Regions from separate parts of the Streptomyces sp. NPDC029159 genome, predicted to be linked through region 4. Evidence: riboswitches for the same ligand, from Rfam matches in the RefSeq annotation. Region 4 holds a riboswitch; each other region holds the start of a gene.

Region 1 (3,111 bases), on a different contig from region 4:
CTCTGGTCGAGGTACGGCGTACGGGCCGCGGCCATGTCGATCAGCGAACGCTGCGGGATCTCCCAGGCGGTGCGGTACAGCGCACGGATCTCCTCGGGGATCCACGGGACGTCCTGGACCGAGCCGTTGGCGTCGCGCAGCGCGTCCCGGGTGCGGGCGTCCCACAGCCCCAGCTCCTTCAGCTCCTCGATCAGGTACGCGTTGACCTGGAGGAACTCGCCCGAGAGGGTCTCGCGCTTGAAGAGGTTGGAGACCTGCGGCTCGATGCACTCGTAGACGCCGGCGATGGAGGCGATCGTCGCGGTCGGGGCGATCGCCAGCAGCAGGGAGTTGCGCATACCGGTCGCGGCGACGCGGGCGCGCAGCGCGGCCCAGCGGTCCGCCCACTGCGGCTCGGCGTCCGGGTAGTGGTCGGGGTGGAGCACGCCGCGGGCGGTGCGGGTCGCCGACCACGCCTGGTGGGGGCCGTGCCGTTCGGCGAGGTCCGCGGACGCCTCGTACGCGGCGAGCATGATCCGCTCGGAGATCCGGGTGGACAGCGCGCGTGCCTCGGGCGAGTCGAACGGCAGCCGCAGCCGGAAGAAGACGTCCTGGAGGCCCATCAGGCCCAGGCCCACCGGGCGCCAGCGGGAGTTGGAGGCCGCCGCCTGCTCGGTCGGGTAGAAGTTGATGTCCACCACGCGGTCGAGGAAGGTGACGGCGGTGCGGACGGTGGCGTCCAGCCGCTCCCAGTCCATCGCGTTCTCCCACCCGGCGGCGGTGTCGCCGAGGTGGGCAGCGAGGTTGACCGAACCGAGGTTGCAGACCGCGGTCTCGCCGTCGTCGGTGACCTCCAGGATCTCCGTGCAGAGGTTGGAGGAGTGGACGACCTTGCCGGGCTCGGCGGTCTGGTTGGCGGTGCGGTTGGCGTGGTCCTTGAAGGTCATCCAGCCGTTGCCGGTCTGCGCCAGCGTCCGCATCATCCGGGAGTACAGCACCCGCGCCGGGACCTGCTTGGTGGCGCGGCCCTCGGCCTCCGCCCTGCGGTACGCGGCGTCGAACTCGTCGCCCCACAGGTCGACCAGCTCCGGCGCGTCCGCGGGGGAGAACAGCGACCAGCCGGTGTCGGCCTCGACGCGGCGCATGAACTCGTCGGGGATCCAGTGCGCGATGTTCAGGTTGTGGGTACGCCGCGCCTCCTCGCCGGTGTTGTCGCGCAGCTCCAGGAACTCCTCGATGTCCGCGTGCCAGGTCTCCAGGTAGACGCAGGCGGCGCCCTTGCGCCGGCCGCCCTGGTTGACCGCGGCGACGGAGGCGTCCAGCGTCCGCAGGAACGGCACGATGCCGTTGGAGTGCCCGTTGGTGCCGCGGATCAGCGAACCGCGGGCCCGGATACGGGAGTACGAGAGGCCGATGCCGCCGGCGTGCTTGGAGAGCCGGGCGACCTGGTGGTAGCGGTCGTAGATCGAGTCCAGCTCGTCCAGCGGCGAGTCCAGCAGGTAGCAGGACGACATCTGCGGGTGGCGGGTGCCGGAGTTGAAGAGGGTGGGGGAGGAGGGCAGGTACGACAGCGAGCTGGTCAGGCGGTACAGCTCGGCGACGTCGGCCAGCGCCCGCGCCGAGTCGTCCTCGGCCAGCCCGCAGGCGACCCGGAGCAGGAAGTGCTGCGGGGTCTCGATGACCTGCCGGGTGGTGGGGTGGCGCAGCAGGTAGCGGGAGTGCACGGTGCGCAGCCCGAAGTAGCCGAACCGGTCGTCGGCGCCGTCGGCCAGCGCCCGGGTGACGAGGGCGTCCAGCTCCGCGGCGTGGGTGGCGACGAACGCGGCGGTGGAGTCGGCGATCAGGCCCTCGCGGTGACCGGTGGCGACCGACGCGGAGAACGACGTGGCGCCCTCGCCCGCGGCCTCCTCGGCGATGGCGAGGGTGAGCAGCCGGGCGGCGAGCTTGGAGTACTGCGGCTCGTCGCCGATCAGACCGGCGGCGGCGTCGATGGCCAGCTCCCGCAGCCCCGCCTCGTCGGAGCCGGGGTGGCGGCCGCGGAGCGCGGCGGCGGCGACCTTGCCCGGGTCGGTGGCGGTCAGGTCGGCGGTCAGCTCGGTCAGGGTGCGCAGCAGGGCGGTGCCGGGCGGGTCCTGGCCGGGGACGCCGGCGGGGAACGTGGCCGTCTCAAGCGCTGCGGCCTCGGCGTCGGTCGCGGACTGCGGTGGCGCGGTGGTCACGTGGTGCTCTCCCTCACTCGGCGGGGGCCGGAGGGAGGCGCGACGGACGGTCGAACGGGCGGCGCCCGGCGGCACAGCGCACCCGGGCGCGCGGCGGCCCGCGCGGCGTCCACCGGCCCATCCCTCGGGGCCCGGACATCTCGACGCCCGGGCCAGGGTGGCGCGGACGTACCATCGGCAGGTCTTCGGACTGACGGGGGCGCACACCGGCCGGGCCGGTCGACATCGTGGGATATCTGCGCTCTCGTACACCGTTGCGGGACAGTTCCGGACTCACACCGGATTCCCCTGCGGCGACAGCGAGCACGAGCATACATGTGGTGGTGGGGTCTTGGGCGCACCCCCATATCTAGTGAGCGGTCGGTGGCTGTCGGTTCGGGGCGATGATCCGCTCCACGCCTGGGAAAGCCGGGCGCCGAGGTGAAAAAACAGGTCGCCGCCTCCCGTGAGGGAAGCGGCGACCTGGAGGCAGCCGGGCGTGTCCGCGCCCTCAGCGCCCCGCCGGAACGTCCGCCGCCGCGGGCGGCAGGTCCGGGGTGACGCCCTGGTCGCCGACGTCGGCGGTGTAGTCGCCGGGGCTGGTCTCGTCGGCGCCGTCGGGGGCCTTCAGGGCGCGCAGGACGACGGTGAGGACGAGCGTCACCACGACGTTCAGGACGAACGCCGTCAGGCCGATGTAGCCGATCTGGCCGATGCCGGGGATCTCCGCGCTGGAGCCGCCGAAGTGCGCCTGCGTCGGGCTCGCCACGCCGTAGGCGGCGAGCGTGCCGTAGACCATGCCGACCGCCCAGCCGGCCAGCAGCGCCCAGCGGTGGAACCAGCGGGTGAACAGGCCGCCGACCAGCGCCGGCATGGTCTGCAGGATCCAGATGCCGCCCAGCAGCTGGAAGTTGATCGCCACGGTCTTGTCCAT
Region 2 (3,111 bases), on a different contig from region 4:
TGGAGGTGGACAGGACGATCCGTTCGGTGCGGGCCGCCAGATACCCGAGGAGGGTGGTGGGCGACGACGGCACGAACGGCGGGTTGTGGTGCTCGCCGGTGGCGAACACGTCCAGGCCGACCTCTTCGGCCTTGGCCGCGATGGCGAGCGTGGCCTTGATGCGCTCGTGCTCGCTCGGCGTACGGCCGGTGGTCGGGTCGGCCGTCACATCGCCGACGGTGAAGATGCCGAACTCCATGGTGACCGCCTCGCTCGGTTGCGTACTCGGGGTGCGGCCGGGCGCCCGCCCCGGTGCTGCGGGGCGGCCGGCCGACCGGTCTCCGGGGCCGGCCGGACACCGCCCCCGGCCCGGCCGATTCCGGCCTCCGTGCCACCGGGCCCACGCCACAGCCAGCGTGCCATGCCACCCGTACGGCGGCACTCCGGAGCGGACGGCGGGCGGGCCGGGCGTTTTCCCGTCCGCTCCCCCGGTTTCCGCCCGTCGCGCCGTGCGGTGCGGGAGAATCGGCCCATGCTGACAGTGGGTTCCGTGGTGCTGGGGGTCTCGGACGTGCGGCGGGCGGCGGCGTTCTGGGGCGAGGCGCTGGGCTATGTCCCGCGCGAGGAGATCGAGGACGACTGGGCGGTCCTCGTACCGGCCGCCGGACACGGTGTGCAGGTGGCGCTCGGCCACAGCGTGACGCCGGTCCAGGAGCGTCCGCGGGTCCATCTGGACCTCTATGCCTCAGACGCCGCCGACCAGGCCGCCGAGGTCGAACGGCTGGTGGCGCTGGGCGCCCGGCGGGTGGCGTGGGACCTCGCACCGGACGACGCCGACTTCATCGTCCTGGCCGATCCGGACGGCAACATTTTCTGCGTCATCGACACCGGGCGGGACTGAGCGGGACAGGCGGGCCGGCGGCCGCGCGGAACGGGCCGTACGGCAGGATCAGCGCGGCGGCGGAGTAGTGGGCGTGAGTTGCCGCCGTTCGGCGCGTGCGGCGTTTCCCGCCCTCGCGCATTTCATGCAAGCAAGAGCCGTGTCCCACCTCACCATCCGGATGGCGGACGCCCCTCCACCACGGCGCCGGTCGGCCCGTAGGGTGACCTGTGCAGCTGGTTCGCCCCGTCCGCCAGGCGGGTCGTCGTAAGAGGGAACCCGGTGGGAATCCGGGACTGCCCCGCAGCGGTGAGCGGGAACGACCGCCGTCATACGCACTGGGTCCACAGGGCCCGGGAAGCGACGGCCAGTAGGTGTCCTCCTCCGGAGGATGTGCCCGCGAGTCCGAAGACCTGCCAACTGCCCGGGTGCGCACCCCGCGTGCCCGGACATCCCGGTGACCTCGTGGGCGGGTCGGCGTACACATACCAGGCGGAGGACCGCGCCGTGCCGCGCGGGGTCACTTCCGTCCGGTCCGTCACCCCTTCGCGCTCCGTCCCGTCGCCGGGATCTCAGGGATTCATCTCGCGAAGGAGATCTCCGTGACCACCGAGTCCGCAGCCGCGGCAGCACGGGCCACCGTGTACGGCTACCCCCGTCAGGGACAGCACCGGGAACTGAAGAAGGCGATCGAGGGGTACTGGAAGGGCCACGTCACCGCCGACGCGCTGCGCGCCACCGCCGCCGAGCTGCGCCGCACCAACTGGCAGCAGCTGGCCGACGCCGGGATCGGCGAGGTCCCGACCGGCGACTTCTCGTACTACGACCACGTCCTGGACACCACCGTCATGGTGGGCGCGATCCCCGAGCGGCACCGCGAGGCCGTCGCCGACGACGCCCTGGACGGGTACTTCGCCATGGCGCGCGGTACGCAGGACGTCGCGCCGCTGGAGATGACCAAGTGGTTCGACACCAACTACCACTACCTGGTGCCCGAGCTGGGGCCGGACACGGTCTTCACGGCCGACTCCGGCAAGCAGGTGGGCGAGCTGACGGAGGCCCTGGCGCTGGGGCTGACGGCCCGTCCGGTGCTGGTCGGCCCGGTCACCTATCTCCTGCTGTCGAAGCCCGCCCCCGGGGTGGCCGCGGACTTCGACCCGCTGACGCTGCTGGACCGGCTGCTGCCGGTCTACGCCGAGGTCCTGGCCGATCTGCGCGCCGCCGGTGCCGGGTGGGTGCAGCTGGACGAGCCCGCGCTGGTGGCGGACCGTACGCCCGCCGAGCTGACCGCCGCCGCCCGCGCCTACCGTGAGCTGGGCGCCCTCACCGACCGGCCGAAGCTCCTCGTCGCCTCCTACTTCGACCGGCTCGGCGACGCGCTGCCGGTGCTGGCGAAGGCGCCGGTGGACGGTCTTGCGCTGGACTTCACCGAGTCCGCCGCCGCCAACCTCGACGCGCTCGCCGCGGTCGGGGGGCTCCCCGGCAAGCGGCTGGTGGCCGGTGTCGTGAGCGGCCGCAACATCTGGATCAACGACCTGACCGCGTCGCTGACCACCCTCGGCACGCTGCTGGGGCTCGCCGACCGGGTCGACGTGGCGGCCTCCTGCTCGCTGCTGCACGTCCCCCTCGACGCCGCCGCCGAGCGGGACATCGACCCGCAGATCCTGCGCTGGCTCGCCTTCGCCCGCCAGAAGTCCGCCGAGATCGTCACCCTCGCCACGGGCCTGGCCCGCGGGACCGGGGCCATCGCCGCCGAGCTGACCGCCAACAAGGCCGACCTGGCGTCGCGGGCGAACTCCCCGCTCACCCGCGACCCGGCGGTCCGCGCCCGCGCCGCCGCCGTCACCGACGCGGACGCCCGCCGCTCCCAGCCGTACGCCGAGCGGACCACCGCCCAGCGGGCCCACCTGGGGCTGCCGCTGCTGCCGACGACGACCATCGGCTCGTTCCCGCAGACCACCGAATTGCGCACCGCGCGGGCCGACCTGCGGGCCGGGCGGATCGACACCGAAGGGTACGAGGAGCGGATCCGCAACGAGATCCGTGCGGTGCTGGCGTTCCAGGAGAAGGCCGGGCTGGACGTCCTGGTGCACGGCGAGCCCGAGCGCAACGACATGGTCCAGTACTTCGCCGAGCAGCTGACCGGCTACCTCGCCACGCGGCACGGCTGGGTCCAGTCGTACGGCACCCGCTACGTCCGGCCGCCGATCCTGGCCGGCGACATCTCCCGCCCCGAGCCGATGACGGTGCGC
Region 3 (3,111 bases), on a different contig from region 4:
GGCCAGCGCCCGCACCGTGCCGCGGGTGCCCGGCAGCACCACCAGGTCCGCGTCGGCCAGCTCCTCGGCGCGGTCCACGAACCGCACCACCACGCCCGGTTCGGCGGCCAGCGCGTCCACGTCGGTGAAGTTCGACATCAGCGGCACCGCCGCGACCGCCACCCGCAGCACATCGGCGCCGTGCGGCGGCGCCACCACGCTCTCGCGGACCGCGCCGCGCAGCGACACCCGCAGCCCGTCCTCCTCGTCGATGCCCAGACCGTGCGCGAACGGCAGCACACCCAGCGACGGACGCCCCGTCAGCTCCCGCAGCATGTCGAGGCCCGGCTCCAGCAGCGCCACATCGCCGCGGAACTTGTTGACGAGATACCCGGCGATCAGCGCCTGGTCCTCCTTGGACAGCAGCGCCGTCGTCCCGAAGAACGAGGCGAACACCCCGCCGCGGTCGATGTCGCCGACCACCACCACCGGCAGCCGCCCGGCCCGTGCGATGCCCATGTTGACGATGTCGGTGCGCCGCAGATTGATCTCCGCCGGGGAGCCCGCGCCCTCACAGATCACCACGTCGTGGGCGCGCCGCAGCTCGGCCAGGCAGTCGGTGACGGTCGCCAGCAGCTCCGCGCGCCCACCGGGCCGCGCCCCGCCGCCGGGGCGCCCGAAGTACCCCTGCGCGCTCATCTCGCCGACCGGTCTGCCGAGCAGCACCACCTGGCTGCTGCGGTCCCCGCCGGGCTTGAGCAGCACCGGGTTCATCAGCGCCGACGGCTCCACCCGGGCGGCCGCCGCCTGCATCGCCTGCGCCCGGCCGATCTCCGCGCCGTCCCGCGTCACGAACGAGTTCAGCGACATGTTCTGCGCCTTGAACGGCGCGACGTCCACGCCCTGCCGCACCAGCCAGCGGCAGATCCCCGCGGTCACCACGCTCTTGCCCGCGTCGGAGGTGGTCCCCGCGATCAGCAGCCCGCCGCCGGTCATCCGGTCCTGCCCTTCCGCCGGGCGAGGGCCGGGCGCACCGCGCCCGCCAGCAGCCGCCCGGCCACCGTCGTCGTGAGCGCCAGCACGCTCACCCGGCGCGAGAGGCGGACCGCCCGCGCGATGTCCTCGGTCGCGACGGGCCGGCCCGCGCCGTTCAGCCGCGGCCGGTGCTCGACCCGTCCGCCGTACGCCAGCGTCCCGCCGAGCCGTACGCCGAGCGCACCCGCGAACGACGCCTCCACCGGGCCCGCGTTGGGGCTCGGATGGGCGCCGCCGTCGCGCCGCCAGGCCCGTACGGCGCCGCGCCGGTCCGGGGCGGCGAGCACGGTGAGCGCGGCGGTCAGCCGTGCGCCGGGCCATCCGGCGACGTCGTCCAGCCGCGCCGAGGCCCAGCCGAACCGGCGGTGGCGGGGCGACTTGTGACCCACCATCGCGTCCAGGGTGTTCACCGCGCGGAACGCCACCAGGCCCGGGACGCCGCCGACGGCGCCCCACACCAGCGCGCCCACCACGGCGTCGGACGTGTTCTCCGCGACCGACTCGACGACCGCCCGCGCCATCTGCGGCCCGTCCAGCGCCTGCGGATCGCGGCCGCACAGATGCGGCAGCCGGCGGCGGGCCCGGTCGAGATCCCCGGCGGCCAGCGCCTCGCCGACGGCCCGCGCCTCCCGGCCCAGCGAGGTGCCGCCCAGTACCGACCAGACGGTGGCGGCGGTCAGCGCGGTGGCGGCGGCGGTCCGTGCGGGGGAGGGGACGGGTGCCGCGCCGCGCACCGCGCGCGTCAGCAGCGCGGCACCGGCGGTCGCGCCGCCCGCGCAGAGCAGGGTGTGGACGGCGCCGCGGCCGCGGTGGTCGCGCCAGAGCCGGGCCTCGACGGCCGCCGCGCCGCGCCCGAAGGCGGCCACCGGATGGCCGCGCCGCGGGTCGGCGGCGAGCAGATCACCGAGAAAGCCCAGGGCCGCACCGCACGCGTAGGTGGCGTGTTCGGCACGCATCGGATCAGATCGCCGTCGCGCCTCGAAGGGTGGGGGACGGGCAGGATCTGACGGGGCGGCCGGGCATGGCGATATGTCCTCACTCAGGGTCCGCGCCCTGGTTCGACGTGACGGCGACAGGAGTCTCCTGGCTCCCCGGATCGGCGTTTCCCCCGGCCTTCCGGCCCTGGCGCGCGCCCGTCGGGCGTGCACGAGGCGGACCGTGGCCTTCGTCGGAGGAACGCTCCCCGGTGACAGTGGCGGGACCGCGCCGGATTCACACCGGACTTCCTCTGCTGTCGCCGATTGGCGTGGGAAGTCCACCACGCCCCGCCAACCCCGTCAACTCACCCGTGACCTGCGATGCCGTGGTATCGCGTGGCCTGTGGCAGAGGCCACAGAAACCGTACGGCGCCCGGCCACCGCGGGCTGCGGTGGCCGGGCGCCGTACGTGCGCCTGCCGGACGGATCAGGCGGCGACGATCAGATAGATGCCGTACGCCACCGCGGCCGCGCAGACCGCGTACGCGGTGAGGCCGCCGATCCGCGCGCCGACGCCGGGGGCACCGGCGTCCGCGGTGGCCGTCGCACCCTCGGCGCGGGTGCGGGCCGTGCCGACGATGCCGACCGTGAACAGGCCCACGATCCCGACCGTCACCACCAGGGTGACGCCGAAGACCTGGCCGAGAGCTGCCCAGTCGATGCTCATGCTGCGGTTCCTCAGATTCGGGCGGTCAGCCGGCGGCTGTCGCGGTCTTGGCGCGCGGGGCGCTCGCGGCGGGGGCGGCCTCCGCGCCCTCGGCGGGGGTCAGCGACCCGGCCGGGGGAGGGGTGACCGTCTGGAGGGCCGCGGTGACCACACCGGGCGGCTCCGTGACCTCGGTCTCGTTGACGTTGGTGTGGTCGATGGGCTTGCGGCGGGAGGCGGCCCAGATGGCGCCGCAGATGCCGAGCGCGAGGATCGCGACGGCGGTCACGCCCCAGTCACCCTGGTCGGCCAGGAGCGCGGCACCGGCGGAGACCAGGCCCGCGGCCGGCAGCGTCAGGCACCAGGCGACGACCATCCGCACCGCCGTCGACCAGCGCACCACGCCGCCCTTGCGGCCCAGACCCGAACCCATCACCGAGCCCGAGCAGACCTGGGTGGTGGAGAGCGCGAAGC
Region 4 (3,111 bases):
TCCCAGGCGACGGCGTGCGGGGTGAGGTGTTCCTCGGTGAAGTCGAGGGTGACCTCGGCGAGGGCGAGCTGGTCCTTGGTGAGGGTGGTGGTCATCGCCCTCATCCCATCGTCGGCAGGGTGAAGCTCGCGCCTTCCTTGACCCCGGAGGGCCAGCGCGAGGTGACGGTCTTGGTGCGGGTGTAGAAGCGGATCGCGTCGGGCCCGTGCTGGTTCAGGTCGCCGAAGCCGGACCGCTTCCAGCCGCCGAAGGTGTGGTACGCGACGGGCACCGGGATCGGGACGTTGACGCCGACCATGCCGGTGTCGACGCGGCGGGTGAAGTCGCGGGCGGTGTCGCCGTCCCGGGTGAAGATCGAGACGCCGTTGCCGTACGGGTGCGCGCTGGGCAGCCGCAGCGCCTCCTCGTAGTCGGCGGAGCGCACCACGGCGAGCACCGGGCCGAAGATCTCCTCGCGGTAGATCCGCATGGCGGGGCTGACCTTGTCGAAGAGGGAGGCGCCGGCGAAGAAGCCGTTCTCGTGGCCGGGGAGGGTGAAGCCACGGCCGTCGACGACGAGTTCGGCGCCCTCGTTGACGCCGATGTCGACGTAGCGGCGCACCCGGTCGACGGCGTCGCGGCCGACCATCGGGCCGAAGTCGGCGTCCGGGTCGTCGGAGGTGCCGATGCGCAGGGTGCCCATGCGCTCCTTGAGGCGGGCGACGAGGCGGTCGGCGGTCTCCTCGCCCACCGGGACGGCGACGGAGACGGCCATGCAGCGCTCGCCCGCGGAGCCGAACCCGGCGCCGATCAGCGCCTCGACGGCCTGGTCGAGGTCGGCGTCGGGCATCACGATCAGGTGGTTCTTGGCGCCGCCGAAGCACTGGGCGCGTTTGCCGTGGCGGGCGGCGGTGGCGTAGACGTCGGCGGCGATCGGGGTGGAGCCGACGAAGCCGACGGCCTGGACGCGGGGGTCGGCGAGGAGGGTGCCGGCCGCCTCCTTGCCGCCGTTGACGACGTTCAGCACGCCGGGCGGCAGACCGGCCTCCAGGAAGAGTGCGGCGAGCCGCAGCGGGACGGACGGGTCGCGTTCGGAGGGCTTGAGGATGACGGCGTTGCCGCAGGCCAGGGCGGGTGCGGCCTGCCAGAGCGGGATCATCGCGGGGAAGTTGAACGGGGTGATCCCGGCGACGACGCCGAGCGGGCGGCGCAGCGAGTGCACATCGATGCCGCGGCCGGCGTTGTCGGTGAACTCGCCCTTGAGCAGATGCGGGATCCCGGCGGCGAACTCCACGACCTCCAGGCCGCGTTGGAGGTCGCCGTGGGCGTCCGCGACGGTCTTGCCGTGTTCGGAGGAGAGCAGCCGGGCGAGCTGTTCCCGTTCTTCTTCGACGAGTTGGAGGAATTTCAGCAGGACGCGGGCGCGCCGCTGCGGGTTCCACTCGGCCCATTCGGGCTGGGCCGCGGCGGCGTCGGTGATCGCCCGCTCGGTGTCGGCCCGCCCGGCGAGCGGGACGCGGGCCTGGACCTGCCCGGTGTTGGGGTCATGGACATCGGCGAAGAGCCCCGAGGTGCCCGGGGCGGGGGCGCCGCCGATGAAGTGCGTCAGTTCACGGACCATGAGATGCCTGCTCTCGTCAGGTGCGATCCGGGGAGGGCGCGGCAGGCCGGGGGCGCACCCGGTGGGGTGCGGGCACGGCATACCGCGGGACACGATGGCCGGGGCCGTCGCGGGGTCGGGGTGCGGCCGGGGGCGTCGCGCGGGGGCGGGCGCCGCCGGGCGCCGTCACGAGCGCCGCGTCAAGCCCTTCGGGCGGCTGCCGCCGCTCGGCGCGCCGGTTCACCTGGGTCGTGGAAACGGACCGGTGCCATGCGTGTCTGCTCCATCCTCGTGGACAACACGGAACACCCCGCGGCCGGTATCCTGACTCCCGGATCTGCGCGCGCCCTTGGCCTTCCCGACGGTGTTTCCTCCGTCAGTGGCCTTCTCTCGCCGAAGGGCGTACTCCCCGGTCACAGTGGCGGGACCGCGCCGGATTCACACCGGCTTCCCTGCACCGCGGGCCTTGGCCCCGAAGATATAGTTGGACGTCCTAGTAAGTCCACCCCCACCCGCCGGGCGGTTGCCGCGGCGGGTGGGGGCGTCTCAGGTCAGACGGGCTCCGGCGGCTCGACCGGCTCCCGGCTCTTCAGGACTGCGCGGTCGTCCGTCTCGTAGGTGAGGCGGTTGATCACCTCGACGACGCCGTCGACGCTCTCGCACAGCCGCACCGCCACGACGACCAGGCTGCGGCGCGCGAGGGTGCCGCTGAGCGTGACCGTGCCGTCCGAGACCTCCACGGTGACGGCGGACGGCGGGACGTTCAGCGTGCGGGTCAGCACGTCCTCCAGGATCTCCTCCTGGATCGCGCGGTCGCGCCGCAGGAAGAGCTGGACGAGGTCGCCGCGGCTGAGCACGCCGATGAGCAGCCCCTCCTCGTCGACCACCGGCAGGCGCTTGACGCCCTTCTCCTCCATCACCCGGGCCGCCCGGATCGCGCTCCACTGCGGGCGCGCCACGACGGCGGGGCTGGTCATGAGCGAGGCGGCGGTGTTCGACGGTGTCCGGTCGATGTGCCGTCGCAGCAGATCGGCCTCGGAGACGACGCCGAGCGTGCGGCCCGCCTCGTCCACCACCGGTACCGCGCTGATGTCGTACTCGTCCAGCAGCCGCGCGATCTCACCGAACGCCGTGCCGAGCTGTACGGCGACGGCGCCGGGCGTCATCAGATCGGCGACACTGCGGTGCCTCATCGTGTTCTGGTCCCTCCCGATATCCGCCCCAACGGGATATCTGCGGTCCATTGTCGCGCGTCCCCCGGCGACGTTGTCCGGTACCTCCGGAGGAGGGCCGCGGCCGGTCCGTCTCAGGTCCGGGTCGCGACGAAGGCCACCAGGGCGATCAGGGCGGCGCAGACGCCCAGATTGACCAGCTTGTGCTCCCAGAACACCGCGACGAACTCGCGGAGGGTGGCGCTCGGCCAGAAGTACCTCGCGGTCGGCGAACCCAGCACCTGGCCCGGGACGCCGGACTGGCGGGCCGTCATGGCGGCGCGGAAGGCGTGGAAGTTGTTGGTGACGACGACGCAGCGG

What was found. A riboswitch is a leader RNA that binds a small molecule or an ion and turns the genes downstream of it on or off. The one in region 4 is predicted to bind cobalamin.
Region 1: another riboswitch for cobalamin. It lies ahead of ACZ4U4_RS08270 (ribonucleoside-diphosphate reductase subunit alpha); the one in region 4 lies ahead of ACZ4U4_RS13255 (CoA-acylating methylmalonate-semialdehyde dehydrogenase).
Region 2: another riboswitch for cobalamin. It lies ahead of metE (5-methyltetrahydropteroyltriglutamate--homocysteine S-methyltransferase); the one in region 4 lies ahead of ACZ4U4_RS13255 (CoA-acylating methylmalonate-semialdehyde dehydrogenase).
Region 3: another riboswitch for cobalamin. It lies ahead of ACZ4U4_RS20900 (cobalamin biosynthesis protein); the one in region 4 lies ahead of ACZ4U4_RS13255 (CoA-acylating methylmalonate-semialdehyde dehydrogenase).

The regions. Positions count from the first base shown of each region.
Region 1 covers NZ_JBVHWT010000003.1:280,621-283,731, forward strand. The annotation lists gene ACZ4U4_RS08270 (ribonucleoside-diphosphate reductase subunit alpha) at 1-2,198, opposite strand, end outside; cobalamin riboswitch at 2,358-2,515, opposite strand; gene mctP (monocarboxylate uptake permease MctP) at 2,689-3,111, opposite strand, start outside.
Region 2 covers NZ_JBVHWT010000006.1:199,007-202,117, forward strand. The annotation lists gene ACZ4U4_RS15210 (LLM class flavin-dependent oxidoreductase) at 1-238, opposite strand, end outside; gene ACZ4U4_RS15215 (VOC family protein) at 512-880, shown strand; cobalamin riboswitch at 1,080-1,294, shown strand; gene metE (5-methyltetrahydropteroyltriglutamate--homocysteine S-methyltransferase) at 1,462-3,111, shown strand, end outside.
Region 3 covers NZ_JBVHWT010000010.1:209,426-212,536, forward strand. The annotation lists gene ACZ4U4_RS20895 (cobyric acid synthase) at 1-975, opposite strand, end outside; gene ACZ4U4_RS20900 (cobalamin biosynthesis protein) at 972-1,970, opposite strand; cobalamin riboswitch at 2,092-2,242, opposite strand; gene ACZ4U4_RS20905 (hypothetical protein) at 2,419-2,658, opposite strand; gene ACZ4U4_RS20910 (inorganic phosphate transporter) at 2,684-3,111, opposite strand, start outside.
Region 4 covers NZ_JBVHWT010000005.1:226,299-229,409, reverse strand. The annotation lists gene ACZ4U4_RS13260 (acyl-CoA dehydrogenase family protein) at 1-104, opposite strand, end outside; gene ACZ4U4_RS13255 (CoA-acylating methylmalonate-semialdehyde dehydrogenase) at 101-1,600, opposite strand; cobalamin riboswitch at 1,877-2,056, opposite strand; gene ACZ4U4_RS13250 (CBS domain-containing protein) at 2,131-2,772, opposite strand; gene ACZ4U4_RS13245 (YdcF family protein) at 2,886-3,111, opposite strand, start outside.